One region of the Clostridium sp. 29_15 genome, then DNA from elsewhere that is predicted to be linked to it. Evidence: predicted binding sites of a transcription regulator. Region 1 holds the regulator's gene; the other holds the start of a gene.
The links. Region 1 encodes HrcA, which represses chaperone genes, less so after heat shock. Its sites were predicted from a motif close to TGTTAGCACTCNNNNNNNNNGAGTGCTAACA; they were not measured.
Positions count from the first base shown of each region.

Region 2: the regulator HrcA is predicted to act here: its motif matches at 12,087-12,117, upstream of groES (co-chaperone GroES).

Region 1 covers NZ_MNRT01000041.1:65,795-81,514, reverse strand. The annotation lists gene lepA (translation elongation factor 4) at 1-1,567, shown strand, start outside; gene BHW04_RS10490 (hypothetical protein) at 1,766-2,035, shown strand; gene BHW04_RS10485 (MFS transporter) at 2,304-3,470, shown strand; gene hemW (radical SAM family heme chaperone HemW) at 3,679-4,809, shown strand; gene hrcA (heat-inducible transcriptional repressor HrcA) at 4,995-6,026, shown strand; gene grpE (nucleotide exchange factor GrpE) at 6,047-6,610, shown strand; gene dnaK (molecular chaperone DnaK) at 6,649-8,505, shown strand; gene dnaJ (molecular chaperone DnaJ) at 8,628-9,764, shown strand; gene BHW04_RS10455 (hypothetical protein) at 9,813-10,475, opposite strand; gene BHW04_RS10450 (nitrite/sulfite reductase) at 10,691-12,241, shown strand; gene trmB (tRNA (guanosine(46)-N7)-methyltransferase TrmB) at 12,415-13,074, shown strand; gene BHW04_RS10440 (O-antigen ligase family protein) at 13,293-14,453, shown strand; gene prmA (50S ribosomal protein L11 methyltransferase) at 14,646-15,587, shown strand; gene BHW04_RS10430 (RsmE family RNA methyltransferase) at 15,607-15,720, shown strand, end outside.
Region 2 covers NZ_MNRT01000021.1:95,379-111,098, forward strand. The annotation lists gene BHW04_RS03680 (calcium-translocating P-type ATPase, PMCA-type) at 1-368, shown strand, start outside; gene BHW04_RS03685 (ArsR/SmtB family transcription factor) at 560-925, shown strand; gene BHW04_RS03690 (heavy metal translocating P-type ATPase) at 940-3,033, shown strand; gene BHW04_RS03695 (redox-sensing transcriptional repressor Rex) at 3,449-4,075, shown strand; gene BHW04_RS03700 (short-chain-enoyl-CoA hydratase) at 4,286-5,068, shown strand; gene BHW04_RS03705 (acyl-CoA dehydrogenase) at 5,130-6,269, shown strand; gene BHW04_RS03710 (electron transfer flavoprotein subunit beta/FixA family protein) at 6,289-7,068, shown strand; gene BHW04_RS03715 (electron transfer flavoprotein subunit alpha/FixB family protein) at 7,094-8,098, shown strand; gene BHW04_RS03720 (3-hydroxybutyryl-CoA dehydrogenase) at 8,181-9,026, shown strand; gene BHW04_RS03725 (DNA-3-methyladenine glycosylase family protein) at 9,301-10,221, shown strand; gene BHW04_RS03730 (4Fe-4S dicluster domain-containing protein) at 10,366-11,871, shown strand; gene groES (co-chaperone GroES) at 12,141-12,425, shown strand; gene groL (chaperonin GroEL) at 12,443-14,065, shown strand; gene BHW04_RS03745 (prepilin peptidase) at 14,209-14,964, shown strand; purine riboswitch at 15,149-15,246, shown strand; gene guaB (IMP dehydrogenase) at 15,379-15,720, shown strand, end outside.

The sequences.
Region 1 (15,720 bases):
AATAGATACTCCAGGGCACGTAGACTTCACATATGAAGTTTCAAGAAGCTTAGCAGCTTGTGAAGGAGCTATCTTAGTTGTTGATGCAGCTCAAGGTATAGAAGCTCAAACATTAGCTAACTGCTATTTAGCATTAGATAATGATTTAGAAATAGCACCGGTAATAAATAAGATTGATTTACCATCAGCTAGACCTGATGAAGTTAAGCAAGAAATTGAAGATGTTATTGGAATTGAAGCAGAGGATGCTCCGATGATTTCTGCTAAGACAGGATTAAATGTAGAAGATGTTTTGGAAACAATTGTAGAAAAAATTCCAGCACCAAATGGTGATGAAGATGCTCCATTAAAGGCACTTATTTTTGATTCATACTATGATAGTTATAAAGGTGTTGTATGTTATGTAAGAATAATAGATGGTAAAGTTAAACCAGGAACAAAAGTAAAGCTTATGGCAACAAATAAGGTATATGATATAACTGAAGTAGGAGTATTTACACCTAAGTTAATGCCTATAAGTGAATTAAGTGCAGGAGATGTAGGATATATAACAGCATCTATAAAAAATGTAGCAGATGCCAGAGTTGGGGATACAGTAACAGAAGCAAATCGTCCAACAGCAGAAGCTCTTCCGGGATATAAGAAAGCTGTACCAATGGTTTACTCTGGTATATATCCAGTAGATGGTGCTAAGTATGATGAATTAAAGGAAGCATTAGAAAAGTTACAAATTAATGATGCTGCTTTAGATTTTGAACCTGAAACATCTATAGCATTAGGATTTGGATTTAGATGTGGATTCTTAGGTCTTCTTCATATGGAAATAATTCAAGAAAGAATTGAAAGAGAATTCAATTTAGATATTATTACAACAGCTCCATCAGTTGTTTACAAGGTTACTAAGACTAATGGAGAAACAATTGAACTTACTAACCCTACTAATCTTCCTGAACCAACAGAGATAGATTATATGGAAGAGCCAATTGTTAAGGCATCAATTATTGCCCCAACAGAGTATGTAGGAGCTATAATGGATTTATGCCAAGAAAGAAGAGGAGTTTATATAGATATGGAATATCTTGAAACAACAAGAGTTTCTATTAACTATGAAATTCCTTTAAATGAAATAGTATATGATTTCTTCGATACATTAAAATCAAGAACAAGAGGATATGCTTCATTTGATTATGAATTTAAAGGATATACTACTACTGAACTTGTTAAGCTTGATATATTATTAAATGGAGATGTTGTTGATGCATTATCAATGATAGTTCCTAAAGAAAGAGCTTACCATAAAGGTAGAGGAATTGCTGAAAAGCTAAAAGAAATAATTCCAAGACAAATGTTTGAAGTTCCAATACAAGCAGCAATTGGATCTAAAGTTATAGCTAGAGAAACTGTTAAAGCTATGAGAAAAGACGTTCTTGCTAAATGTTATGGTGGAGATATTTCAAGAAAGAAGAAACTTTTAGAAAAGCAAAAAGAAGGAAAGAAGAGAATGAGACAAGTGGGATCTGTAGAAGTACCACAAGAAGCATTCATGGCAGTACTAAAAGTAGATTAGTAAAAAAGCTGGAGATTTTAAAATCTCTAGCTTTTTTTTTAATGATGAATGATGAGTGATGAATGATGAATTAAGGAATAAACTCACAGAGTTTAGAAAAAATTAATAGTGTTCTGTAATTCATCATTGATAATTCACAATTCATCATTGGAACAAGTATATTATATAGAAAATTATTTTTATAGGTAGAAAAGATTTATGCTGGAATTAAGTATTAGGGATGTAGGAATTAAAGGTAATAAACTAAGGAATAAGGGGTTAGTAACTGAAACACTTAGAAGAAAAGATGGACAGATAATACCTATCTTTCTTTCAAGTAATCTATTAGAACAATATATTGTTATTACTGATTATTGCAAAGACTTAGATGTTAAATTTGAAAATGAAATAATACATGTGCATATAAAAGAAGCTCAAAGACATTTTACTAAGAATAATGTTATTAATATGGACTTTATAGAAATATAATAATATAAAGATTTAATTATTGAGTTTTGCATTATTTTGAAAAATTTATTTGCGGCAATGAAGAGCCATATCAAGAAAAGTTCCTTGGTATGGCTTTTTATGCTTATAATATATGATTGTTGCATCTTTTTTATAAAAATAGTAAAATTAGGTTGAAATATAAAGGAGAGATAAATATATGTTTAGACCAATTTAAAAACTTCATTAAGGAAAAATACCTATATTTTTTATAGGTTTATTTGTGCTACTGAAAATGGAGGGATTAAAATTGAATAAGAAGAACATATATTTAATGTATTTAATAATTTTTTTACAAAGTTTAGTTTTTTATGGTTCTATAGCAACTTTATATAGGCAAAAAAGAGGGCTTTCTATGACGGAAATTTTTATTATTGAGTCGGCGTACTTTATAATAGTTATAATCTTAGAAGTGCCATGGGGGAAGCTTGCTGATAAAATAGGTTACAAGAAGATAGTGGTCATTGCTAATTTTATTTACTTTTTATCAAAGATAGTTTTTTATAATTCAGGTTCATTTTTAGGCTTTTTAATAGAACGAATATTTTTAGCGGCAGCTTTAGCGGGACTGTCTGGCTGTGACTCGGCATATTTATATAATTCTATATATGATAAATCGTTATGCGATAAGGTTTTTTCAAAATACAATTTTTATACAACTTTAGGATTTTTACTAGCTTCACTTAGTAGTGTTTTTATAATTGAAATTTCTATGGAAAGTACAGTGTTATTTACAATAGTGGCTTATGGAATTGCATTTATACTGTCACTGTTCTTAGATGAAGTTCCTAAGGATGAAAAAAATGCAAGTATAAAAATGAATTTTAAAGAAACGTTTAATAATAAGAATATTATCGTATTTATTATTTCAATTACCTTATTTTCGGAAATCGTACAAGGCATAACCGTATATTTAAATCAAAATAAATATATTAGTTGTGGTATAGACGTAAAAAAATTTGGTATTATATTAGCTCTTTCTCAAATAATATCTTTGATTACAGGGAAATCATATTACTTTAAAAGAATCTTAGGTGAAAGAAAATATATAAATATATTATATTTAATTATTTTAGTAGCAACGTTGATATTGTGGAGAACAACATCAGCAGTGGTAAGTGTTATTTCGGTAATGAGTATTTCACTAAGTGATGCATTGTTTGCACCAATAGTCATGGAGATAGAAAATAAGTCTGTAACCACCGGAGAGAGGGCAACGATTTTATCCATATATTCTGTAATAGGTAGTGTGGTTTCTGCAGCTATTAACCCGCTGATAGGATTAGTTGCTGATTATTCATTAGGAACTTCTTTTTTGCTTTGTAGTATGCTGTGTGTTATAGCTTTCATAGCAATGAATTGCTATTTAGTAAAGGAAGATAGCAAAATGAAGCTATGTAATGAAAAAAGGATATAAAAAAGCAGTATTGATTTAAAATAGTATAGTTTCATAAAGTAATATATAATAATAGCCATAGTGTAAGTGGCTATTATTTTTTTTACGCTTAGAAAATTATAAAATTTTTAGAATATGGGATACTAATAAATTAGCCACTTCTTATATACGTCGTTACTAATGCGTTAAAAAGAAAATTATAGTGCTATAAAAATTTGGAGGAATAAGAATGAAGGAAACAAGTTTATATATACATATACCATTTTGCAAGCAGAAGTGTTTTTATTGTGATTTTCCATCTTTTGCAGGAAAGGAGAGGTATAGGGAAGCTTATATAGAAGCTTTATGTAAAGAGATATTAAATAAGTGTCAGCAATATAAGATAAAAAGTATATTTATTGGAGGAGGAACTCCATCATATTTAGAAGTACATGAAATTAAAAAGCTTCTTGAAACAGTAAATAAGCTTCAGCTTGTAGATGATATGGAGTTTACCATGGAATGTAACCCAGGTACAGTTAATGAGGAAAAACTTATTGCCATGAAAGATGGTGGAATAAATAGAATAAGCTTTGGTTTACAGTCATGTAATAATGAACTCCTTAAAATAATAGGAAGAATACATACTTATGAAGAATTTGTAGATAATTATAAATTAGCTAGAAAACTGGGTTTTAATAATATAAACGTAGATCTTATGTATGGTCTGCCAAATTTAACAGTGGATTTATGGAAGGATACCCTTGCAAAGATTTGTAATTTAAAGCCAGAGCATATATCATCATATAGCCTTATCATAGAAGAAGGAACTGCTTTTTATACATTGCATATGAAGGATAAATTAAATTTACCATCTGAAGAAGAGGAAAGAGAAATGGATAAACTAACAAAAGATCTACTTGGTAGTGGTGGTTATAATCAGTATGAAATATCTAACTATAGCTTAGAAGGAAGAGAATGTGAACATAATAAAGTTTATTGGAAACTTAAAGAATATATAGGAGTGGGTTCGTCATCTAGTTCGTATATAGATGGCTTTAGGGTTGTTAATAATCCAGATGTAAAAAGTTATATTGAAAAAATACAAAAAAATGAAAGTGTTGAAATTGATAGATATAAAAATACCATTAAAGATGAAATTGAAGAATATATGTTTATGGGATTAAGACTTAATGAAGGTATAAGTAAAATGGAATTTAAGCAAAAGTTTAACACTGATATAGACAGTATATATGGAAATATAATAGAGAAGAATATTAAAAGAGGTCTTCTTGAGCTAAAAGATGATAAATTATCTTTGACGGTAAAAGGAATAAGCTTAGCAAATGAGGCTATGTCAGACTTTATATTAGAAAAATAGATTGAATAGAAAATAAGAGTAATTTAAAGAAAAAAAGAGAAAAAATCACACTATTTTAAATAGTAAATAATAGGTGGCATAATATGAGAAAATATGAAATTGACAAAAAAAGCGAATAAGAATATATTGATATTGTAGTCATTAGCACTCGGTGTTAGTGAGTGCTAACAATAGGGGTGATGAGATTGGCTATTGATGATAGAAAAATTAGAATACTCCAAGCCATTATAAACGACTATATTGTGACAGGTGAACCTGTTGGATCAAGAACAATAGCTAAAAAATACGACTTAGGTATAGGATCTGCCACTATTAGGAATGAAATGGCCGACTTAGAGGAGATGGGATATTTAGAGCAGCCTCATACATCTGCAGGCAGAATCCCTTCCAGTAAAGGCTATAGATTATATGTAGATCAATTGATGCAGAGGGAACAGCTTACAAGAGAAGAAGAGCTTAGAATTAAGGAATATATCATTAATTCAGCTATGTATGAAGTGGATAAGGTATTAAAAGAAGCATGTGTGCTATTATCAGAGTTAACTAATTTAACTTGTATAGTGGAAACTCCTTCTATGAAAAGAAGCAGGATAGTATCGATGCAGCTTATAGGTATTGATAAGTCCAATATAGTAGCTATAATAGTTACAGATAGTGGAGTTATAAAAAACCATAGAATAAGAGTATCACATATGCCTATGGAAAGTGAATTAGATAGAATCAATGAAGTTCTTAATATTAAGTTAAAAAACCTAACAATAGATGCAATAAATCTACAGGTGATTAATGAAATAAAGGAAGAACTTAAGGGATTTGATGATTTATTTAATGCAATACTTCCAGCTCTATATAAGAGTTTAAATGAAAGTACAAAATCAGATTTATTAGTTGAAGGAACTACCAATCTTTTCAATTATGCAGAATATAACGATATTGAAAAAGTCAAAGATATGCTTCAACTTATAAGTAATAAAGATTGTGTTATTGAATTATTAGAGCCAAGTGGTGATATTACCATAAAGATTGGTGATGAAAATTATATTCCAGAAGCAAAAGATTGTTCTGTAATAACAGCAGAATATTGTTTAGGTGGAAGACCAATTGGTAATATAGGTTTAATTGGACCACAGAGAATTAATTATTCAAAAGTAATTTCAATAATGGCTCAAGTAATAAAAGAACTAAATAAAAGTTTAAGAAATCAGAGTCTTGAGTAGTGTGAGAAGAGGTGTATTGAATGGAAGAAAATAAAGATTTAAATGAAGAAATCATTGATGAAGCAGAAGCTATAACAGAAAGTACTGAAGAGGTTAATGAGGCTGAAAACAATGAAGAAACTGATTTAGCTTTAGTTAAAAAGTTAAAAGAAGAAAATGATAAACTTTCAAAAGAAGTTGAAGCATTTAAAGATAGATTATTAAGGGTTACAGCCGAATATGAAAACTTTAGAAAGAGAACTGCCAAAGAAAAGGAAGGAATATATGCAGATGCATGTGCAGATGTATTAAAAGAAGTTATTCCAACAGTAGATAATCTTGAAAGAGCTTTAGCAGTTGATGGAAGCGTTGAAGATTTGAAAAAAGGAATTGAAATGACTATTAAAGGATTTCAAACTTCACTTGAAAAACTTGGAGTTGAAGAGATAAGTGTTGAAGAAGGATTTGATCCTAATATGCATCAAGCAGTAATGCATATTCAAGATGAAAATTTAGATAAAAACGTTGTTGCTGAAGTATTCCTGAAAGGATATAAGAAAGGTGACAAAGTAATAAGATATTCAATGGTAAAAGTAGCAAATTAGTTTAATTTTAATAGATAGAAATTTAGGAGGAAATAATTATGGGAAAAATTATAGGTATTGACTTAGGTACAACAAATTCATGTGTAGCAGTTATGGAAGGTGGAGAACCAGTCGTAATAGCAAACTCAGAAGGAGCAAGAACTACTCCATCAGTAGTTTCATTCCAAGCTAACGGAGAAAGATTAGTTGGTCAAGTAGCTAAAAGACAAGCGATTACTAATCCAGATCATACAATAATTTCAATAAAGAGAGAGATGGGTACAGACCATAAAACTCATATTGATGATAAAGAATATTCACCACAAGAAATATCAGCAATGATTCTTCAAAAGATAAAAGCTGATGCAGAAGCTTATTTAGGTGAGCCAGTAACTCAAGCAGTTATCACAGTACCAGCTTATTTCAATGATGCTGAAAGACAAGCAACTAAAGATGCTGGTAGAATAGCTGGATTAGAAGTATTAAGAATAATAAACGAACCAACAGCAGCTTCACTTGCTTATGGATTAGATAAAACAGATCACAGCGAAAAGATATTCGTATATGACTTAGGTGGTGGTACATTCGACGTATCTATACTAGAATTAGGTGATGGTGTATTCGAAGTATTATCAACAAATGGAGATACTAAGCTTGGTGGAGATGACTTTGATAACAAAGTTATGGATTATATAGCTGAAACATTCAAAGCAGAAAATGGTATTGATTTAAGAAATGATAAGATGGCTCTTCAAAGATTAAAAGAAGCAGCTGAAAAAGCTAAGATTGAATTATCATCTTCAATGCAAACAAATATTAACTTACCATTCATCACTGCTGATGCAACAGGTCCAAAGCACATAAATTTAGATTTAACTAGAGCTAAATTCAATGAATTAACTCATGATTTAGTTCAAAGAAGTATCGAACCAATGAAGAAAGCTTTAGCAGATGCAGGACTTTCAATTAGTCAAATAGACAAGGTTATATTAGTTGGTGGATCAACAAGAATACCAGCTGTTCAAGAAGCAGTTAAGAACTTTACAGGAAAAGAACCATCTAAGGGAGTTAATCCAGATGAATGTGTTGCTGTAGGTGCTGCAATACAAGCAGGTGTATTAACTGGAGAAGTTAAAGACGTATTATTATTAGACGTTACACCATTAACATTAGGAATTGAAACAATGGGTGGTATAGCTACACCATTAATTGAAAGAAATACAACTATTCCAGCTAAGAAGAGTCAAGTTTTCTCAACTGCAGCAGATGGTCAAACATCAGTGGAAATTCACGTAGTTCAAGGTGAAAGACAAATGGCAGCTGATAACAAGACTTTAGGAAGATTTACTCTATCAGGAATTGCTCCAGCTCCAAGAGGAATCCCACAAATAGAAGTAACATTTGATATAGATGCAAATGGTATAGTTAAAGTTTCAGCTTTAGATAAGGGAACAGGAAAAGAAGCAAACATCACAATTACAGCTTCAACTAACCTTTCAGATGAAGAAGTAGAAAAGGCAGTAAAAGAAGCAGAAAGATTTGCTGAAGAAGATAAGAAGAGAAAAGAGGGCATAGAAGTTAAGAATAATGCTGATCAAATAGTATATCAAACTGAAAAAACTTTAGAAGAATTAGGAGATAAAGTATCTGCTGATGATAAAGCTAAGGTTACAGCTAAATTAGATGCATTAAAGGCTATTAAAGATGGTGAAGATTTAGAATCAATTAAGAAAGCAATGGATGAATTAAATCAAGAATTCTATGCTATATCTTCTAAGATGTATGCACAAGCTGGAGGACAACAAGGTGCTGAAGGATTTGATCCAAACAATATGGGTGGAGCAAATGCAGATGCTGGTACAGCTCACGATGACAATGTAGTAGATGCTGATTTTGAAGTTAAAGATGACAAATAATTAAATTAATTTAGAGGGAAGACAAAAGTCGTCTTCCCTTTTTAAAAGTACAGTATTTAATAATTATTATTATAATGTTATTATATAAAGGTAAATTTGTAATAAGGTGGTGACATTTGTAGATGGCAAGTAAAGACTATTATGAAGTGCTTGGCCTTCAAAAAGGGGCAAGTGAAGATGAAATAAAAAGAGCCTTTAGAAAGCTAGCTATTAAATACCATCCTGATAAAAATCAAGGAAATACAGAAGCAGAAGCTAAGTTTAAAGAGATAAATGAAGCTTATCAAGTACTTTCTGATCCTGAAAAGAAAGCAAGATATGATCAATTTGGATCAGCTGACTTTGATGGAAGTGGATTTGGAGCAGGTGGATTTGGTGGTTTTGACTTCAATGATATGGGTGGTTTTGGAGATATTTTTGAAAGTTTCTTTGGTGGTGGCGGAAGTTCATCAAGAAGAAGAAATGGACCGGTTAAAGGTGCTGATTTAGAATACACTATTAATTTATCCTTTGAAGAAGCTATATTTGGGGTTGAAAAAGAAATCACAATTAATAGAAGTGAAAACTGTGGAGAGTGTCATGGATCAGGAGCTAAACCTGGAACATCTCCAAAAACATGTCCAACATGTAATGGTTCAGGGCAAGTAAGGGTTCAAAGACAAACTCCATTAGGAAACTTCGTAACTACATCTACATGTGATAGATGTGGAGGTAGAGGAACTGTAGTTGAAGAACCATGTCATTCATGTGCAGGAAAAGGTAAAGTAAGAAAGAGTAGAAAGATAAATGTTAAGATACCAGCAGGTGTTGATACAGGAAATGTACTACCACTTAGAGGACAAGGTGAGCACGGTGCTAACGGAGGGCCTCCAGGAGATATATATGTAAGAATCAATGTTGCTAGATCAAGTAAATTTGATAGACGTGGACATGATATTTATATAGATACTCATATATCTATGTCTAGAGCTGCATTAGGATGTGAAATAACAGTACCTACAGTAGATGGTGATGTTAAATATACTGTTCCAGCAGGAACACAATCAGGTACACTTTTCAGATTAAAAGGAAAAGGAGTTCCAAGAGTAAATGGTTCAGGAAGAGGAGATCAGTACGTAAAAGTTGTAGTTGAAATTCCTAAGAATTTAAATGAAAAGCAAGTGGAAGCATTAAAAGCATTTATGGAAGCTTGCGGAGAAGAACCAGACAATGTTGAAGTTCAACACAAAAAAGGATTTAAAAACATCTTTAAAAAATAGATATATTTTAATTAAAAACAGCCTGTTGTATTTAAAGCGACAGGCTGTTTATTTCGTTAATACATTTAAAACCTCCATGGCATGTTCTTTTCTTTCGGAGTTAACAATGATTGTAAGGATATTATCCTTGGAAGGAAAGTCAATCTCTTTAAGTAAATTTAAAGAATCTATTTTAATACCATATATACCTTCAGTATCATTTGAGTCAGAAGCTTTAACAAGCAGTTCTTCTGGAATATTTAAGTTTTCAAAACCATCTATAGTGGAGATATCTTCAAACATATCTTGTGATACTTGTGCATTGAAGTATTCTTCATTAACAATGGCAAGATCAATTTCTTTAGCAGCTATTTTTATAGCGATTTCTTCAGTAGGGGTTAATCTATATCCAGTATTTGAGTCACTCCAGATAGGATTAATAAGTATTGTTGACTTTTCAGGATTTTCAATAAGTAGATCATTAAGTGTATCCCTAAGGGAGTATAACTGATTTTCATCTATATAAGAATTATAATAAGTTATGGTACAGTAAGTAGATTTTTTAGTCATCATTGTATGAATGAAAGAAGCTAGTCCTACTATAGAAAGTAATGTAATAATTATATGAATTTTATAATATTCCCATATATAGCTATATTTTTCTTTGGGAGATAAAGCTTTGAATTTTTCTTTAATTGATATTTCAGAATCAAATTGTGTTTCTTTTTCCATATTATCCTCCTAATTTATGTATATGTTTACTTAAGTTAAGTTTATAGAAAAAAATTACAAAAATCAATGGAATTTATAAAATTTTTACTTCTTTAATATAATAAAAAATAAAAAAAATATTGTAGAAATATGAAAACAATATATAATATATTTTGAATATTTATTTAAATAAGAAGGCATAGTAAAGATAGAAAAGATTAGTATGAGGTGAAGCAATGGAAGAAATAAAAAAAGAGATATTATGTGAAATAGAGCCTTTTAAAGAAAATGGGTATGAATTTCTAAATAAGAATATGTCAAAAATGGATTTTAGATCAATATCATGCGGATTTGGAGTATATGCTCAAAGAAATCAAAAAGATTTTGTTATTAGACTTAGGACCTCTTCTGGAGTTATAGCCTTAGATCAATTAAAGAAAATATATGAATGGGCTAATAAATATGAAGTAGAATATTTACATTTTACAACACGCCAATCTATTCAATATCATGGATTGACTATAGATGATACATGTAGCTTAATGGAAGAGGCATTAAATTATAATATTTTTACAAGAGGTGCTGGAGGAAATTATCCAAGAAATGTAGCACTATCTCCTTTATCTGGAGTAGATAAAAATGAAGCATTTGATGTAACTCAATATGCTATAGCTTGTGATAATTATTTTATGAAGAGAATAACTTCATATAAATTACCAAGAAAAATAAAAGTAGCATTTTCTAACTCAGAAGAGGATACAGCATGTTGTACAGTTCAAGATTTAGGATTTATGGCTGTAAATAATGAAGGGAAAAAATGCTTTAGAGTATATGTAGGGGGAGGCCTAGGAAGAAATCCTAAAAAAGCGTTAGTTTATCCAGAATTAATAGATGCAAATGAAGTTTTATATTACGTTCAAGGAATGGTAGATTTCTTTATTTCAGAAGGTAATTATGAAAATAAGAGTAAAGCAAGAATTAGATATATAGTTGAAAAATTAGGTGAAGAAGGTTTTATAGAATGTTATAAGAAACATGTGGAAGCAGCTAAAGCTAAAGGTGGATTAAGTTTAGAGTGTGAAGAAATTAAAAATACAAAAAAAGGTATAAAAGTTGATATTATTGATAATAGATTAATTGAGCAAAAGCAAGAAGGGTTATATAGTGTATATTTACATCCAGTTGGAGGGCAAATAGCATTAGAAAATTTAAAAGAGATAATAATGATACTGGAAACATGTGAATCACCAGAGATAAGATTATCTAAAACAGAAGGAATATATTTTAGAAACCTTAATGGAGTTGAAGCTAAAGATCTTTTAGAAATTACTAAAGATATGGGTGGAGAAAGTGATTTCGAACAAAGTATTTCATGTATAGGTGTACCAACTTGCCAAATAGGAATTTGTGATAGTCAAGACACTTTAAGAGAAATGATTACTTATGTAAAAGAAAATAAAGGAGATACTAAGTATCTTCCAAAAGTATATATATCAGGATGTGGAAATTCTTGTGGTGCTCAAGAAATTGGAGCAATAGGTTTTGCTGGAAAGAAAAAAAGAGTAGATAATGAATTATTAGAATGTTTTGAGTTATTTGTTGATGGAAGTCATAAAGCAAATGAAGTTAGATTAGCTGAAAAATATGGAGAAATTTTAAAACGAGATATACCTAAATTTATGCTAGAACTATCTAATATTTTAAAAGAAAGTAATAAGAGTTTCAGAGAATATATAAGCGTTAAAAATGATGATTTTAAAGAACTAGTAGAAAAATATAATAGTTAGAATATATAGTATAAAGAAAGTTAGATTAATATTTCTATGTTTATAGAAGTATTTTATAAAGTCTAACTTTCTTTTGTTGTTGAAATAAGTCTATAAATCTGTATAATTAATTTATAGCAAGGAATAGTTAGAAGGAATTTATTGATTATAGATGGAAGTTGGAGTGAAAAAATATGAGAATGCGTAAAAAGCCTTGGGCTAGACCAGAATTAGAGGCATGTAAGTTCTTTATACAAAATCCAAGTGAGTATAAAGGAAGATGGAAAGAGTTTTTCGGCAATGATAAGCCTATATACATGGAATTAGGATGTGGAAAAGGAACATTCATGGCTGTTCATAGTTCAGAAAATCCTGATAAGAACTATATTACTATAGATATAAAAGATGAAGTTTTAGTGTTAGCTAAGAGAAATATTGAAGCAGCTTATGAGAAAAAGGGGCAAGAAATAGATAATGTTGCATTAATGTCACAAGAAATTGCTATAATTGATAACATGTTAGGTGACGGTGATGAAATAAGTAGAATATACATTAACTTCTGTAATCCATGGCCAAAAGATAGACATAAAAAAAGAAGACTTACTCATCCTAGACAAATTGAAAAATATAAAAAATTTTTAAAGGATGGTTCAGAAATCTGGTTTAAGACAGATGATGATGAGCTGTTTGATGAATCTTTAGAATACTTTAAAGAATGTAATTTGGAAACAAAATTTATCACAAGGGATTTACATAACAGTGGATTTGAAGGAAATGTAGTTACAGAGCATGAAAGAATGTTTACAGAGCAAGGGATAAAGACTAAATTCATAATTCTACAATATAATAAATAAAGAATAAAAAGGTTTAATTATAAATAAAATTGTAATTAAGCCTTTATTATTTTTTAGTAAAAATTAAAAACTATCTCTAAAATAATTATAGATTTACACTTAAAGGTTAATAATATTAATAAGTAAAAAGTAAATACCAAAAACAATAAGGAATTAAAGAATATTATTTGAAGGATTAATTAGCTGATTTCAAAAATAATATCTTAATGGTGGTTATTATGAATTTATTTGTTTTAATGGTAGTATTATCACCTTTTACAGCAGTTATACCTGGAATATATGGGATATATATCTTATATAAGAAAAAAGCAGAGGTGCTTAAAAACTATCTAACTGTAAGTTTGATGTTACTTTTTTTATGCTTTTTCCTTAGTGGGGTGGTGAATGCAAGCATTTTATCTGTATGTGGCTCTTTTTTACTATTAATCTATATAGGGATAGCCATATTAAGTCAGAAATATTTTGTAACTCAAAAGAGGGTGAATGATGTTTTAAGGTTATTATTAAAGCTATCATCCTTAACAGCTTTAATTGGTATTGTAGAAAAGATAGTATTTATTTTTAATGGGAAAGAAAATCATAGAATATTTAGTACATATGGAAATCCTAATATGACAGGTGCATGGTTTGGCAGTATGATACTAATAGCCATGTTTTTAAAAGATGGTCATAGTGATAAAACTGAAAATAAAAAGTTAAATCTTTTATTGGTACTTATGACTGTAGCGTTACTACTAACTGAATCAACAGGAGCTTTTATTGCTCTATTATCATCTATGGGAGCTTATTTTTTGGTGGATAAAAATAGAGAAACTAAGAAGAGTATAATAATGATTATGACCATTATATTTGTTATAGTATCATTTGTGTTTTTTCAAAGAAGAATTAATTCAATAACTGTAATAGATGAATTGAGAACATCTTTTAGTTCTCGTTATGATATTTGGTTTGGTTCAGCTGAAATGTTTTTAATAAAGCCGTTGTTAGGATGGGGAGCACTAGGAACATTAGAGCATGGAATTGACTTCATGTATAATAATGGCAATGTAATTCATTCACATAATATTTGGTTAACTTTTTTAGTTTCTGGTGGAATTTTAGCATTTAGTATATATATTTTTGTTAAAATTAAAATTTTTAAAGATTTGATGATAATATATATAAGATATGATCATTATGTATGTTTATTAACTGCTTTGAATATGATGGTTATAATTCAAGGACTAGTAGATTGTAGTGTTTATGCGCCTCAGTTAGGTATGTTGTTTATTGCTGCTAATTCAATACTGTTTAATATAGCAAATGGAAGGATAAAGGAAAATGATAAGATAGAGGAAGGAGAAATTGAAGATTGCAATAAGGATATGGTGGCAAACTAAAATAATTGATAAGTTAGTAATTGAAAATGAAAAATTAAGGAAGGGACTCTGATGAGTTCCTTTTATATTAGATTTTAAAATATAGATAATTATCCATTATCAAATTTCAATTAAATAGGGTGGACTTTATTTGTCATACCGTGTAAAATAAAGTATTAGTCATTATGTTAAAAAGAAGAAAGGATGATATAGATGAATGGCACTTGGGTAGAAGTTAGAGTTATAACAATAAGTGAAGCTTTAGAACCAATAGCAGGAATATTTTATGGATTAGATTGTAAGGGAGTTGCAATAGAAGACCCTAATGATATATTAGGAAGAGAGCAAGGACCTTTAACTTGGGATTTTGCTGATATTAATGTTTTAGAACATAGAGGAGAAGCAGCTGTAGTAAAAGGTTATTTCTCAGAAGAAGATAATGTTGAAGAGATAGTTACATATATAGAAGAAAAGGTTAATGAAATAAAAGAACTGGGAATAAACGTTGGTGAAGGAAAGGTTGAAAGTGAAGTTAAATATGAAAAAGATTGGGCTGACACTTGGAAACAATATTATAAACCAGTTTTAGTTGGAGAAAGAATAGTGGTTAAACCGATATGGGAAGAGTATGAGCCAAAGGGCAATGAATTAGTGGTTGAATTAGATCCAGGCATGGCATTTGGTACAGGAACTCACGAAACTACAAGAATGTGCATACAGGCATTAGAAAGATATGTAAATGAAGATGCTACAGTGTTTGATGTAGGATGTGGTTCAGGAATATTAACAATTGCAGCGGCTAAATTAGGAGCAAAATTATCAGTTGGGGTAGATTTAGATCCAGTAGCTGTTGAATCATCAAAGGAAAATGTAACATACAATAAATTAAACAACATAGAAATCTTAGAAGGAAACTTAGTGGAAGTAATAGATGGTAAAGCTGATGTTGTTGTTGCTAATATATTAGCAGAAATAATATGTATATTAACAGATGATGTTAAGAGAGTATTAAAGGATAATGGTATATTTATTACATCAGGAATAATTCACGATAGAGTGGAAATGGTATGTGAAAAACTAGAAGCTACTGGGTTTGAAGTTATAGAAAAGAACAGAGATGGAGAATGGAATTGTATAGTAGCTAAATTAAAATAGTTTATAGGAGCTAAGGAAAATGCATAAATTTTTTACACCTAAAGAATTAATAAGTGAAAATATAGCCAAAATAATAGGTGAAGATGTTAAGCATATTATTAAGGTTTTAAGGATAGAAGCAGGAGAAAAGGTT
Region 2 (15,720 bases), on a different contig from region 1:
TTATAATATCTATTTTTACTATAATATCTTTTTATGGTGGAAACCCTCATTTAAATCCTAAAGCGGCATCTACCATGGCATTTTCAACATTATGTCTTGCAAGATTATTTCATGGATTCAATTGCAGAGGAAATAAATCTATTTTTAAATTAGGAATTACTACAAATATATATACTATATTTGCATTTTGCATAGGAGTGCTTTTATTAAGTATAGTTTTGTTTATGCCACCTTTAAAGCAGGTTTTTAATGTTGTGTCATTAAGGGGTAATCAGTATTTGTTATTAATATTTTGTGCAATTATGCCTACAGTAATTATACAATTGTTAAAAATAATAGTTTTGTATAAAAAAGTTCAAAATAAGTAATAAGGAAGCCCAGAAGTTTATGGGCTTCCTTATTAATATATAATAATTTTTTAATCATTATTTTAAAAGGGAATACTAGTAGTAACAATTTTTTTAAAAAATATATAAAATTGTTGACAATAGAAGGTAACAAGCATAATATATAAATATAAACATATGAACAATTATTCATATGAAAAAGAGGTGCAGTTATGGAAAATAATGAAAGAAAAATTGAAAATTGTAATGGAAATATAATTCATGAAGATATTGTAGTAAGAGTTAAGGATAAATTACCAGCAGAAGAAACACTATATGATTTGGCAGAACTTTTTAAAGTTTTTGGAGATACAACAAGGATTAAGATAATATGTGCACTATTTGAATCAGAAATGTGTGTATGTGATTTATCTTGTCTTTTAAATATGACTCAATCAGCTATTTCTCATCAACTTAGAGTTTTAAAGTCAGCTAGATTAGTTAAGTTTAGAAGAGAAGGAAAAGTGGTTTATTATTCATTAGACGATGAGCATATAAAACACATATATGATGCAGGATTAAATCATATAAGCGAATAAAAGGGAGGATGGTTATGGAAAACAAAGAAGAATTGCAATTGACTTTAGAAGGATTAAATTGTGCTAATTGTGCAAGGAAGATTGAAGAAAAAGTTGGCAAGATGGAAGGAGTAAAAGAAAGTAATTTAAATTTTACAACTACAACATTAAATGTAAAGCTAGAAAGAAAAGTTAAGGAAGAGCATGCCATAAATGAAATTAAAAAGATAGTTGAAGCATTAGAACCTCATGTTAAAGTAGAAAAAAAGGTCTCTGGAAAAACAAATGTACAAAGGGCAAAATTTGAAGTAAAACCAACCCTTATAATTGGTACAATATTATATTTAATTGCTGTAATTGGTGATTTCCAAGGAACCTTAGGATTAATATTATTTGGAGCTAGTTATTTATTAATAGGTGGAGAAGTTGTTCTTACAGCAATTAAGAATATAGCCAAAGGACAGGTATTTGATGAAAACTTTTTAATGACTGTGGCAACTATAGGAGCATTTACTATCAATCAATATCCAGAAGCTGTAGCAGTAATGTTATTTTATGAAATAGGAGAAACTATTCAAGGGTATGCTGTTAATAAATCTAGAAGTTCTATATCATCACTTATGGATATAAGAGCTGACTATGCAAATCTTATTATAAATGGAAAAGAAAAAAAAGTATCACCTGAAACAGTGAAGGTTGAAGATGTGATTTTAGTTAAACCAGGAGAAAAAATTCCTTTAGATGGCATTGTTGTTGAAGGAGAAAGTTTTGTTGATACTTCTGCACTTACAGGAGAGTCAGTTCCTAGAAAAATTGCAGTTAATGATGAAATATTATCAGGTGGAATAAATACCAATGGTGTATTAAAGGTTAAAGTAACTAAAAAATTTGGTGAATCTACAGTTTCAAGAATATTAGAAATGGTAGAAAATGCAGCAAATAAAAAAGCCAATACAGAAAAATTTATAACTAAATTTGCAAAAGTATATACACCTATAGTTGTAGCTTTAGCAATATTAATAGCTGTAGTACCATCAATATTTATAAAGGATGCTTTATTTTCAACCTGGCTTTATAGAGCATTGGTATTTCTTGTTGTTTCTTGTCCATGTGCTTTAGTTGTTTCAGTACCTTTATGCTTCTTTGCAGGTATAGGTGGAGCTTCAAAAAAAGGTGTACTAGTTAAAGGTAGTAACTATTTAGAACTATTAAAAGATTTAGAAACTGTTGTATTTGATAAGACTGGTACTTTAACAGAAGGAGTATTTAGTGTTACAGAAATAAATACTAATGGCATTGATAAAGAAAAACTTATTGAAGTAGCAGCTATGGCTGAAAGTTTTTCTAATCATCCAATAGCTATTTCTATCATAAAAGAATATGGTAAAGAAATAGATAAGGAAGTTATAAAAGAGTATAAAGAAATATCAGGACACGGAATAAAAGCTGTAATAAATAATGAAGAAGTGCTTGTAGGGAATTCAAAGTTAATGAATGAATTTAATATTTTATATAATGAAGTGGATTCAATAGGAACAGTAGTATATTGTGCTATAAATGGAGAATTTAAAGGTAGTATAGTGATTTCAGATAAGATTAAGGAGAATGCAGTTGAAGCTTTAATAAATCTAAAGAAAGCTGGAGTTAAAAAGACAGTAATGCTTACAGGTGATAATAAAAAGACGGCATACAAGGTTGGAGAAAAGATTAATATTGATGAAGTTCATTCAGAGTTACTACCATTAGATAAAGTAAGGGAAGTAGAAGAACTTCTGAAAAGATCTAATAAGAATGGTAAACTTGCTTTTGTAGGTGATGGAGTAAATGATGCACCTGTACTTGCAAGAGCAGATATAGGTATTGCCATGGGAGGGATTGGATCAGATGCAGCTATTGAAGCAGCAGATATAGTATTAATGAAAGATGATATAAATGCTTTAGTAGATGCAATAAATGTGTCAAAGAAAACTAATAAAATATTATGGCAAAATATAGTTTTTGCACTGGGAATAAAGATATTAGTTATGGTACTTGGAACATTTGGCATAGCTAATATGTGGACAGCAGTATTTGCAGATGTAGGAGTAACCATAATTGCCATAATTAACTCTACTAGATGCTTTCGATAAATATTGACAAAAATCATCAACTTAACTATAATAAAGAAAGTCGAGAACATTTTAGGCATAGGGATGCATACAAAATTATTTTGTATCTTTATATAGAGCCGTTTGTTTAGGCATTTGGCTTTATATTTAGCTAGGGAGACTTATGTATAACGGATCTGCTACGTTATACATAAGTCTTTATTTTTATAATATATATTTAAAAAATGCTTAAAATAAGCTTATAGAAATAGTTGAGTTAATTGTTGGTTAAATTTTGAAAATGTATGAGGGAATATAGATTTAGAAAAAAAAGTATGTTATTATATTATCAAAGTATTTAAAGTTATGGGAGATACAGGGTAATAGAAAATATATTTTTAGGATAATTAAATTATCATAATGTTAGGTAAAATATAGGAAAGTGAGAGAATATACTATGGAAAAGAAGAAAAATGTTTCTATGGCAGTAATAAAAAGAATGCCAAAATACTATAGATATTTAGGAGAACTTGTCAAAAATGATGTTGATAGGATATCTTCAAAAGAATTAGGTGAAAAAATAGGTTTTACTGCTTCTCAAATAAGACAGGATTTAAATAACTTCGGAGATTTTGGTCAACAAGGTTATGGATATAATGTAAAAGAGTTGCATAATCAAATAGGAACTATTCTTGGTGTAGGAAAAGAATATAATGCAGTACTTATTGGAGCAGGAAATATAGGGCAGGCAATAGCAAATTATAGTAGGTTTACAGATATAGGTCTTGGAATAACAGCAATTTTTGATGCAAATCCAAAACTAGTAGGTATGAGAATAAGAGATGTTGAAATAAAAGATATAGATGAACTTAAAGAATATTTAGAAGAAAATAATATAGATATGGGAATTCTTTGTGTTCCTAGAATAAATGCACAAAAAGTATGTGATGTTTTGGTAAATGGTGGAGTTAAAGGCATATGGAACTTTGCACCAATAGATCTTCATGTACCAGAAACTGTTAAGGTAGAAAATGTTCATTTATCTGAAAGTTTATTAACTTTAGTTTATCAGATGAATAAATAAGAAATCATAGAAAAGATCAATAGTAATATTGTTCTTTTTTTATGTTAGTGAATGGAAAATAAAGTTGCAAATGTAAAAAAAAGTTATTATAATTAGAGTGTAATTAAGAATTAAATTAAGATTCACTTTATAAAAGGTATAAATTTTTTTGTTGATATTTGTTATATAATTAACAAATAGTATGTGGGATTGATGTATAGGGAGGCAACTATGGAATTTAATAATGTTCTTTTAGAAAAAGAGGGTAATATTGCTATTGTAACAATAAACAGACCTAAAGCTTTAAATGCTTTAAACTCTGAAACTTTAAAAGAGTTAAATGCAGTGATAGAAGATTTAGAAAATGATAAAGAGATTTACTGTGTAATTTTAACTGGTTCAGGAGAAAAATCCTTTGTTGCTGGTGCTGACATTTCAGAAATGAAAGATCTTGATTCAAAAGGTGGAAAGGAGTTTGGGTTACTAGGTAATAAAGTATTTAGAAGACTTGAAAATTTAGATAAACCTGTCATAGCAGCAATTTCAGGATTTGCTTTAGGAGGAGGATGTGAACTTGCAATGGCATGTGATATAAGAATTGCATCTGAAAAAGCTAAGTTTGCGCAACCTGAGGCAGGACTTGGTATAACTCCTGGGTTTGGTGGAACTCAAAGACTTCCAAGACTTGTTGGTGAAGGAAAGGCAAAGGAATTAATCTATACGTGTGTAATGGTAAAAGCTGATGAAGCATTAGCAATAGGATTAGTAAATAAAGTTGTGCCTTTAGATAAATTAATGGATGAAGCAAGAACTATGGCTAAAGCTATATGTTCCAATGCACCAATAGCTGTTAAAACATGTAAGGATGCTATAAATAGAGGTATGCAAGTGGATATAGATAAGGCTATAGAAATAGAGGCAGGGGATTTCGGAAGCTGCTTTGATTCTTTAGATCAAAAAGAAGGAATGAGTGCATTTCTAGAAAGAAGAGAAAAGAATTTCCAAAATAAATAATAATTTGTTTTAAATAAATGTGTTTAAGTATGTATAAGGGCAATTTATGGGAGGTAAAAGTATGAATTTTACATTGACTAAGGAGCAAGAATTAGTTAGGCAAATGGTTAGAGATTTTGCAGTTAATGAAGTTAAACCAATAGCTGCTGAAATAGATGTAACAGAAAGATTTCCAATGGAAAACGTTAAGAAAATGGGAGAGTTAGGAATGATGGGAATTCCTTTCCCTACTGAATTTGGTGGAGCTGGTGGTGATGTATTATCTTATATCCTAGCAGTGGAAGAGCTATCAAAAGTTTGTGCTACTACAGGAGTTATTCTTTCAGCACATACATCACTTTGTGCTTCATTAATAAATGAAAATGGTACTCCTGAACAAAAAGAAAAATATTTAAGAGACTTATGTACAGGAAATAAGATTGGTGCATTTGGACTTACTGAACCAGGAGCAGGTACAGATGCAGCAGGACAACAAACTACAGCAGTATTAGATGGAGATAACTATATATTAAATGGTTCTAAGATATTTATCACTAATGGGGGCGTAGCTGATACATTTATCGTATTTGCCATGACTGATAAATCAAAGGGTACTAAGGGAATATCAGCATTTATTGTTGAAAAAGGCTTCCTAGGATTCTCAATAGGAAAGAAAGAGGACAAGCTTGGTATAAGAGCATCTTCTACTACAGAGCTTATATTTGAAAACTGTGTAGTTCCAAAGGAAAATTTAATTGGTAGAGAAGGAAAAGGTTTTGGTATAGCAATGAAAACTCTTGATGGAGGAAGAATTGGTATAGCTGCTCAAGCATTAGGAATTGCAGAAGGTGCTTTAGAGGAAGCTATTAAATATATGAAGGAAAGAAAACAATTTGGTAGACCTATATCAGCATTTCAAGGATTACAATGGATGGTTGCTGAAATGAGCACAAAAATTGAAGCTGCTAGATTCTTAGTATATAAAGCTGCATGGTTAAAAGAAAATAAACAACCATATTCAGTAGATGCTGCTAGAGCAAAATTATATGCAGCAGAGGTAGCTATGGATGTTACAACTAAGGCTGTTCAATTATTTGGTGGATATGGATATACTAAGGAATATCCAATGGAAAGAATGATGAGAGATGCTAAGATTACTGAAATTTATGAAGGAACTTCTGAAGTTCAAAAGATGGTTATTTCAGGAAGCTTATTAAAGTAATTAAGGGAGGCTTAAAATAATGAATATAGTAGTTTGTTTAAAACAAGTTCCAGATACAACTGTTGTTAAAATAGATCAAAAAACAGGAACATTAATTAGAGAAGGTGTTCCTTCAATAATAAATCCAGAGGATAAGCATGCCTTAGAAGCTGCACTATGCTTAAAAGAAAGTCATGGAGGAAAAATTACAGTAATAAGCATGGGACCTCTTCAAGCAAAGGATGCTTTAAGAGAAGCTTTATGTATGGGTGCAGATGAGGCAATATTAATTACAGATAGAGCTTTTGGTGGAGCTGATACATTAGCTACATCAAGAACAATAGCATCAGCCATAAGAAATTTAGATTATGATGTTATATTTGGAGGTAGACAAGCTATTGATGGTGATACAGCACAAGTTGGTCCTGAAATTGCTGAACATTTAGAAATACCTCAAGTAACATATGTACAAGATGTTAAAGTAGAAAGTGATGGATTATTAGTTAATAGAGCATTAGAAGATGGATATGAAATAATTAAGGTTAAAACTCCAGTACTTTTAACTGCTATAGCTGAATTAAACCATCCTAGATATATGAATGTTGGAAGGATATTTGCCACTAAGGATAAAGAAATAACTGTATTTACAGCAAATGATCTTGATATTGATGCATCACAAATAGGATTAAAGGGATCTCCAACTAAAGTTAAGAAATCTATGACTAAAGAAGCTAAAGGTGCTGGAGAAGTGGTAAAGGAAAGTGCACCAGAAGCAGTTTCATATGTTTTAGGTAAATTAAAGGAAAAGCATTATATCTAGGATTGCTTAAGGGAGGAATTGAAAAATGAATATAGCAGATTATAAAGGTATTTGGGTTTTTGCTGAACAAAGAGAAGGTAAATTACAAAAAGTTTCTTTAGAGTTATTAGGAGAGGGAAAGAGACTTGCAAATGAATTAGGAGTTAAGCTTACAGCAATATTATTAGGAAATAATGTAGAAGGATTAGCATCTACTTTAGGAGAACATGGTGCTGACGAAGTACTTGTGGCTGAAAGTCCAGAATTAGAACATTATACAACTGATGGCTATACAAAAGTAATTTGTGATTTGGCAAATGAAAGAAAGCCAGGAATTATATTTATTGGGGCTACATTTATTGGAAGAGATTTAGGGCCAAGAGTAGCTGCAAGATTATCAACAGGGTTAACTGCTGACTGTACTTCATTAGCAGTAGAAGTTAGTAATGGTGCTTTATTAGCTACTAGACCAGCTTTTGGTGGTAACTTAATGGCTACAATTGCATGCCCAGATCATAGACCTCAAATGGCCACTGTAAGACCAGGGGTTTTTGCTAAATCTACTGAAAAGAATACTGAATTCGTTGTGAAAAATGTTAAAGTTCAAATAGAATCTTCAGATATAAGAACTCAAGTTTTAGAAATAGTTAAAGCTAATAAAGAAATAATTGATATCGGTGAAGCTAAGGTAATAGTTTCAGGGGGAAGAGGAGTAGGTTCTGAAGAAAATTTTGGATTATTAAAACAGTTAGCTGATATTTTAGGTGGTGTTGTGGCTGGATCTAGAGCAGCTGTTGAAAAAGGATGGATAGATGCAGCATATCAAGTTGGACAAACAGGAAAAACTGTTAAACCTATAATATATGTAGCTTGTGGTATTTCAGGAGCTATTCAACATGTTGCTGGTATGCAAGATTCAGATATGATTATAGCAATTAATAAAGATGAAACAGCTCCAATTATGAATGTTGCTGACTATGGAATAGTTGGAGATTTAAATAAAGTAATACCAGAAATGATTACTCAATTAAAAGAAATTCAAGAAGCGTAAAAATTAAAAATGAAGAAAAAACTAGTTTAGAATTTTATCAATAATTTTTCATTATTCATTAAAAGTTATGGAGGGGAATTGAATGGAAAAGATTTTTGTTTTAGGTGCTGGAACTATGGGAGCAGGAATAGTTCAAGCTTTTGCTCAAAAAGGTTATGAAGTTATTGTAAGAGATATAAAAGATGAATTTGTTGAAAGAGGATTAGCTGGAATTAATAAAAACTTAAGTAAATTAGTTGCTAAAGGAAAAATGGATGAAGCTACAAAGGAAGTAGTTCTTTCAAGAATATCAGGAACAACTGATATGAACTTAGCAGCAGATTGTGATTTAGTTGTAGAAGCAGCAATAGAAAATATGGAAATTAAAAAATCTATATTTGCAGAATTAGATGGTATTTGTAAGGAAAGCACAATATTAGCTTCCAATACATCTTCTTTATCAATAACTGAAGTGGCTTCAGCTACTAAGAGACCTGATAAAGTTATTGGAATGCACTTCTTCAATCCAGCTCCAGTAATGAAACTTGTTGAAGTTATTAGAGGAATAGCTACATCAGATGAAACTTTTAATACTGTAAAGGAATTATCAGAAGCTATAGGAAAGAATCCAGTTGAAGTTGCAGAAGCTCCAGGATTTGTTGTTAATAGAATACTTATTCCAATGATTAATGAAGCATCATTTATCCTTCAAGAAGGAATTGCTTCAGCAGAAGATATAGACACAGCTATGAAATATGGTGCAAATCACCCAATGGGGCCTTTAGCACTAGGAGATTTAGTTGGTCTTGATGTATGCTTAGCTATTATGGATGTATTATATAAAGAAACAGGAGATACAAAATATAGAGCAAGTAATATATTAAGAAAATATGTTAGAGCTGGTTGGCTTGGAAGAAAGAGCGGAAGAGGATTCTTTAATTATCAATAATAATTAAGAATTAAAAATTAATGAGGGGTTTCCTTAAGGGGAAATTCCTTTTTATATTTTAAAGAAACTCTATGAGTTTTCTACTTAATTATCAATTAGCAGCATTTTTTATATCTCTATTTTTGATACTTTTATTTTTTTACGTTATAATATAAGAAATAATTATTGTTAATAGATAATTGTATTATTTATAGCTTATAAAAGTTGTTGAGTAATAATCAAGATATTAGTTAAAGATAAAATATAAATAATAGAGCAAAGGATGAGGTGTTTTATGGATTATAGAGAAATAATAGAGTCAAATGATTCAGTGATAATAAAAGGTGTTAAGAATTTTAACATTAAACAAATATTGGAATGTGGACAGTGCTTTAGATGGCAGAGAGTTACTGATACTGATTATATAGTTGTGTCTAATAGGAGAGTAATAGAGATTACTCAAGAAGATGAACAGGTAATAATTCACAATACTAATATGGATGACTTCAAAAATATATGGGAAAATTATTTTGATTTAAATACAGAGTATGGACCATTAAAAGAAGAGTTAAGTAAGGATGACTTATTAAAACAAGCTATAGAATTTGGTTATGGAATAAGATTATTAAACCAAGATCCTTTTGAAATGGTAATCAGTTTTATTATTTCAGCAAGAAACAGTATTCCTTCAATAATGAAGACTATTAAGAAAATTTCAGAAAAGTTTGGTGATAAGATAGAGTATAAAGGTGAAGTGTATCATGCTTTTCCAACACCAGAACAATTAAAGAAAGCAACACTTGAAGATATACAAGAAACAGGAGCATCTTTCAGAAGTAAATACATAATTGATACAATTTATAATATAAATAGGGCTTTAGAAGCAAAGAAATCAGGAAAGTTAACTGATGAATTAAAGATGTATGATTTAGAGTATATAATGTCACTTCCAACAGATGAATGTCATATTGCATTACAAGCTTTTAAAGGAGTAGGTGCTAAGGTGGCAGATTGCATCATGCTTTTCTCTATGGGGAAAAAGTCTGCTTTCCCAGTAGATGTATGGATTAAGAGAGCAATGATTCATTTCTATGTTGCACCAGATGTTTCATTAAATAAGATAAGAGTATTTGGTAGAGAGAAATTTGGTGAACTTTCAGGTTTAGCGCAACAATATTTATTCTATTATGCAAGAGAAAATAGTATTAATGTATAATTGGTAAAAATAGTCAATATATTTAGTGTATTGACTATTTTTTATAGTTTTAAATTACATAATTATGAAAATATATAATAAATTAACAAAATGTAGTATAATATTATGTGGAGTATTGAGAAGGATTTGATAGGGGGAAAAGATATGTTTCAATTTGAAACTCAACTTAAAAAACTTAAGCATGAGGTTCTAACAGCAGTAGCAAAACTTGCTAAAGAAGATAGTGTAACTTTAAATAATATTGAAAAGATTCCATATGAAGTTATTAAAGGGAATAAGCCCACATATAGATGTTGTGTATATAAAGAAAGAGCTATAGTTTTAGAAAGAGCAAAGCTTGCATCAGGATGTTTAGCTGATGGAGATAAGGTTGAGTATAAGCTTGTTGATATAAGGCCAGATGAACAAATAATGTATGTTATTGAGGCAGCCTGCGATAGATGTCCAATTAATAAGTATAATGTAACAGATTCATGTAGAAATTGTATTGCTCATAGATGCAAAGAAGCATGTAATTTTGGTGCAATAAGCATTGTTAATGGAAAGGCATATATTAATCAAGAGCTATGTAGAGAATGTGGAATGTGTAAAAAAGCATGTTCATATGATGCTATATCGGAAGTTATGAGACCATGTAAGAGATCTTGTCCTACTGGAGCTTTGGATATTAATCCTGAAGATAGAAGAGCAATGATAAAAGAAGAAAAATGTGTAAATTGTGGAGCATGTATGACAGCATGTCCTTTTGGTGCTATTTCTGATAAGAGTTTGATAGTACCAGTGGCTAAGAGGTTAGGTAGAGGAAGAAGAATGTATGCCATAGTAGCACCAGCAATTACAGGACAATTTGGAGCAGCAATGAATTATGGTAAGATTAGAAATTCCATTAAAAAGCTTGGTTTTGTGGATATGATAGAAGCTGCTTTAGGAGCTGATGCAGTAACTGTTCATGAAAGCAATGAGTTTATTGAAAGAATGGAAAATGGTGATAAATATATGACTAATTCGTGCTGTCCTGGATTTTTAAGCTTTATTGAAAAGACAGTATCTACTGAAGTAGGAAAGATTTCAGGTACTGTATCACCGATGGTAGCAACAGCTAAATATGTAAAGGCACAAGATCCAGAAGCAAAAATAGTATTTATAGGACCATGTACAGCTAAAAAAGCAGAAGCTATTAGAAATGGTGTTGAAGGTGCTGTTGATTATGTACTTACTTTTGAAGAACTTTTAGCATTATACGCTGCCTTTGCAGTTAATCCATATGAATGTGAGGAAGATGATGTTACTGATGGTTCTGTATTTGGTAGAAACTTTGGTATGTCAGGAGGATTGACAGCAGCTATAGAAAATTACGTTAAAGATAGTGGAGCAACCATTGACTTCAAGCCAGTAAAAGTTTCAGGTTTAGAATGTAAGAAGACAATGACCATGGCCAAAGCAGGTAGACTTTCAGGTAATTTTATAGAAGGTATGATGTGTGAAGGTGGATGTATAAATGGAGCTGGAACAATAGTTACACCTGCTAAAGCTAAGGCAGCCTTTGTTAAGATAAATAATGGATCTCCTATAAAAGCGGTAATAAAAAATGAAAAGTTAGAAAAATTTAAAGACATTAATCTTGAGAGAAAAGTTATAGTAAATAAGTGATTTAGAAAATATAAATCTTATGATAGAAATATACATCAAAAGATTTACTTTAAATGTAAAATATATAAAATTTTAAAAAATGAAGGAATGATAAGAAACATAGAGTAAATAAAATATAAATTTAAATATTAAGTTATATTTAACCATTAAAAGGCAATAATAAAAAAAGTAATATTTGAAAAGTAAGGAAAAAGGATATATTATAAAAATATAGATAGTAGCACTCTGAGATGGTGAGTGCTAACAAAAGTGATAGGAGGTATTTTTAAATGAATATTAGACCATTAGGAGATAGAGTTGTTATAAAGAAACTAGAGGCTGAATCAACTACAAAGAGTGGTATAGTTCTAACAGGTACAGCTAAAGAACAGCCACAAGAAGCTAAAGTTATGGCTGTAGGTCCAGGAGCTGTTGTAGATGGCAAAAGGGTAGAAATGGACGTAAAAGTTGGAGATAAGATTTTATATTCAAAATATGCAGGAACAGATGTAAAAGTTGCTGGAGAAGAATATATAATATTAAGACAAGATGATATATTAGCAATTGTTGAATAAAAAGGAGGATAATTATTATGGCTAAAATGATTGAATTTGGAGAAGAAGCAAGAAGAGCTATGCAATCTGGTGTTGATAAGCTAGCTAATACAGTAAAGGTTACATTAGGACCTAAAGGAAGAAATGTTATATTAGATAAGAAGTTTGGTTCACCATTAATCACAAATGATGGTGTATCTATAGCAAGAGAAATAGAATTAGAAGATCCATATGAAAATATGGGTGCACAATTAGTTAAGGAAGTGGCAACAAAGACTAATGATGTTGCGGGAGACGGTACTACTACTGCTACTCTTTTAGCACAAGCTATAATAAGAGAAGGACTTAAGAATGTTACAGCTGGTGCAAATCCAATACTTATAAGAAGTGGTATAAGAAAAGCTGTGGATGTGGCAGTTGAAGAAATAAAGAATATATCAAAGCCAGTAGCTGGTAAGGAAGATATTGCAAGAGTTGCAGCCATATCAGCAGCTGATGAAGAAATAGGAACTCTTATTTCTGATGCTATGGAAAAAGTAGGAAATGAAGGAGTTATCACTGTAGAAGAATCTAAATCTATGGGAACAGAATTAGATGTAGTAGAAGGTATGCAATTTGATAGAGGATATGTAAGTCCTTATATGGCAACTGATACTGAAAAGATGGAAGCATTACTTGATAACCCATTAATTTTAATAACTGATAAGAAGATTACTAACATACAAGAAATTTTACCAATACTTGAACAAATAGTTCAAAATGGTAGAAAACTTTTAATCATTGCAGAAGATGTTGAAGGTGAAGCAATGGCTACATTAGTAGTTAATAAGTTAAGGGGAACATTTAACTGTGTTGCTGTTAAGGCTCCTGGATTCGGTGATAGAAGAAAAGAAATGCTACAAGATATAGCAGTTTTAACAGGTGGAGAAGTTATATCAGAAGAATTAGGAAGAGATTTAAAGGAAGTAACTTTAGATATGCTTGGTCAAGCTGAAAGTGTAAAAGTTACTAAGGAAAATACTACAATAGTAAATGGAAAAGGTGAAAAATCACTTATTAAAGAAAGAATAAATCAAATAAAGACTCAAATCGAAGAAACATCTTCTGAATTTGATAAAGAAAAGCTTCAAGAAAGATTAGCAAAACTTTCAGGCGGAGTTGCAGTAATCAAAGTTGGAGCTGCTACAGAAACTGAATTAAAAGAAAGAAAGCTAAGAATCGAAGATGCTTTAGCAGCTACAAAAGCAGCTGTGGAAGAAGGAATTGTTCCAGGTGGTGGAACTGCTTATGTAAATGCAATTAATAAAGTAGCAGAATTAACTTCAGAAGTTGATGATACACAAGTAGGTATAAATATAATTGTTAAAGCTCTAGAAGAGCCAATGAGACAAATTGCTATAAATGCAGGACTTGAAGGTTCAGTAATCATTGAAAAAGTTAAATACAGTGAAGCAGGAATTGGATATGATGCATTAAATGATAAATATGTAAATATGCTTCAAGCAGGAATTGTTGATCCAACAAAGGTTACAAGATCAGCACTTCAAAATGCAGCATCAGTAGCATCTACATTCTTAACAACAGAAGCTGCTGTAGTAGATATTCCACAAAAGGAAGCTCCAGCACCAGCTCCAGGAATGGGAATGGATGGAATGTATTAATATAAAAAAACACCAAGCAAGTAAAATTGTTTGGTGTTTTTTTATATTTTCATTAAAGTTTTTATTTTTAATACATTATAAATTATTACTAAAATGTTAATAATTTTAATAATTATTATAAATATAAAGGAAGTGTTATATATTTGGAGATTATATTCATTGCAATTATTGGATTATGTATAGGTAGTTTTTTAAATGTATGTATTTATAGAATTCCACGAGAAGAATCCATTATATTTCCATCATCTCATTGCACCACTTGTAGCTATAAATTGCAGGGCTATGACTTAATTCCTCTTTTAAGTTATTTATTTTTAAAGGGGAGATGCAGAGGATGTGGCAAGAGGATATCTATTAAATATTCTCTTATTGAAATGCTCAATTCATTATTATATGTTCTTATATACTGTAATTATGGAAATTCAATTGATTCATTAAAAGGGTTTTTATTAAGTTCTCTTTTAATAGTTATTGCAGGTATTGATTTAAAAACACACTACATATATAAATCCACTACCATCTTTGGGATAGGAGCCTTTGTCTTTATAGAGATAATAGATTTATTAATTTCATGGCAAATACCCTGGGAAAATTTGTTAGCTGGAGCTTTAGGAGTAATAGTTATTGGAGCAATAGTATTTTTTACTGGAGGTATGGGAGAAGGTGATATTGAGATTGCTTTAATTATAGGATTATTTTTAGGTATTAAAGGGCTTATGCTTGCTTTGTTTATAGCATTTATTTTAGGAGGAATTATAGCTAGCATATTCTTGATATTAAAGTTTAAGGAAAGAAAAGCAGAAATAGCATTTGGTCCATACTTAGCTATAGGAGCAATTATTTCATTATTATATAGTACAGAAATAATTAACTGGTATATATCATTGATGAAAATATAGCATTTTTATTATATAATGAGGGAAGCTTTTACTAGCAACATTAGATTATAGGTATCATCAATGGTGGTAATTATAATAGGGTAAATTATGATATGTCAAAAGTGGAGAAAAATAGATTTGCTAGAGTTGTTTTAATGTTGACAATATAAAGTAAATACTCTATAATTAAAAAAAAAATCGCAAGGCAACAAACATTATGAAAACTTATATATACCCTGAATATGGCAGGGCGTTTCTACCGGAAACCATTAATTTCCGACTATAAGTAAGATTAAATGTCTTTATATCTTATAGAATAAGTTTAAGATTATTAGGCGTATTAACCTTACTTAAAGGTTAATGTGCTTTTTTTTACAATTAAATAGATTATATTAGCAATTATTACATATTTTTATATATTTGGAGGGAATAACAATGGCTCAAATTATTAAAACTGCTTACACATTTGATGATGTGTTATTAGTACCAAACAAATCAGAAATTTTACCTAATGAAGTTAGTTTAAAAACTAAATTAACAAAGAAAATATCATTAAATATACCATTAATGAGTGCAAGTATGGATACTGTTACTGAATCTAAAATGGCTATAGCTATGGCAAGAGAAGGCGGAATTGGTATAATCCATAAGAACATGACTATAGAAGAACAAGCTATAGAAGTAGATAGAGTTAAGAGACAGGAAAATGGCGTAATTACTGATCCAATATTCTTAAATGAAGATAACACAGTAAGACAAGCATTAGAATTAATGGCT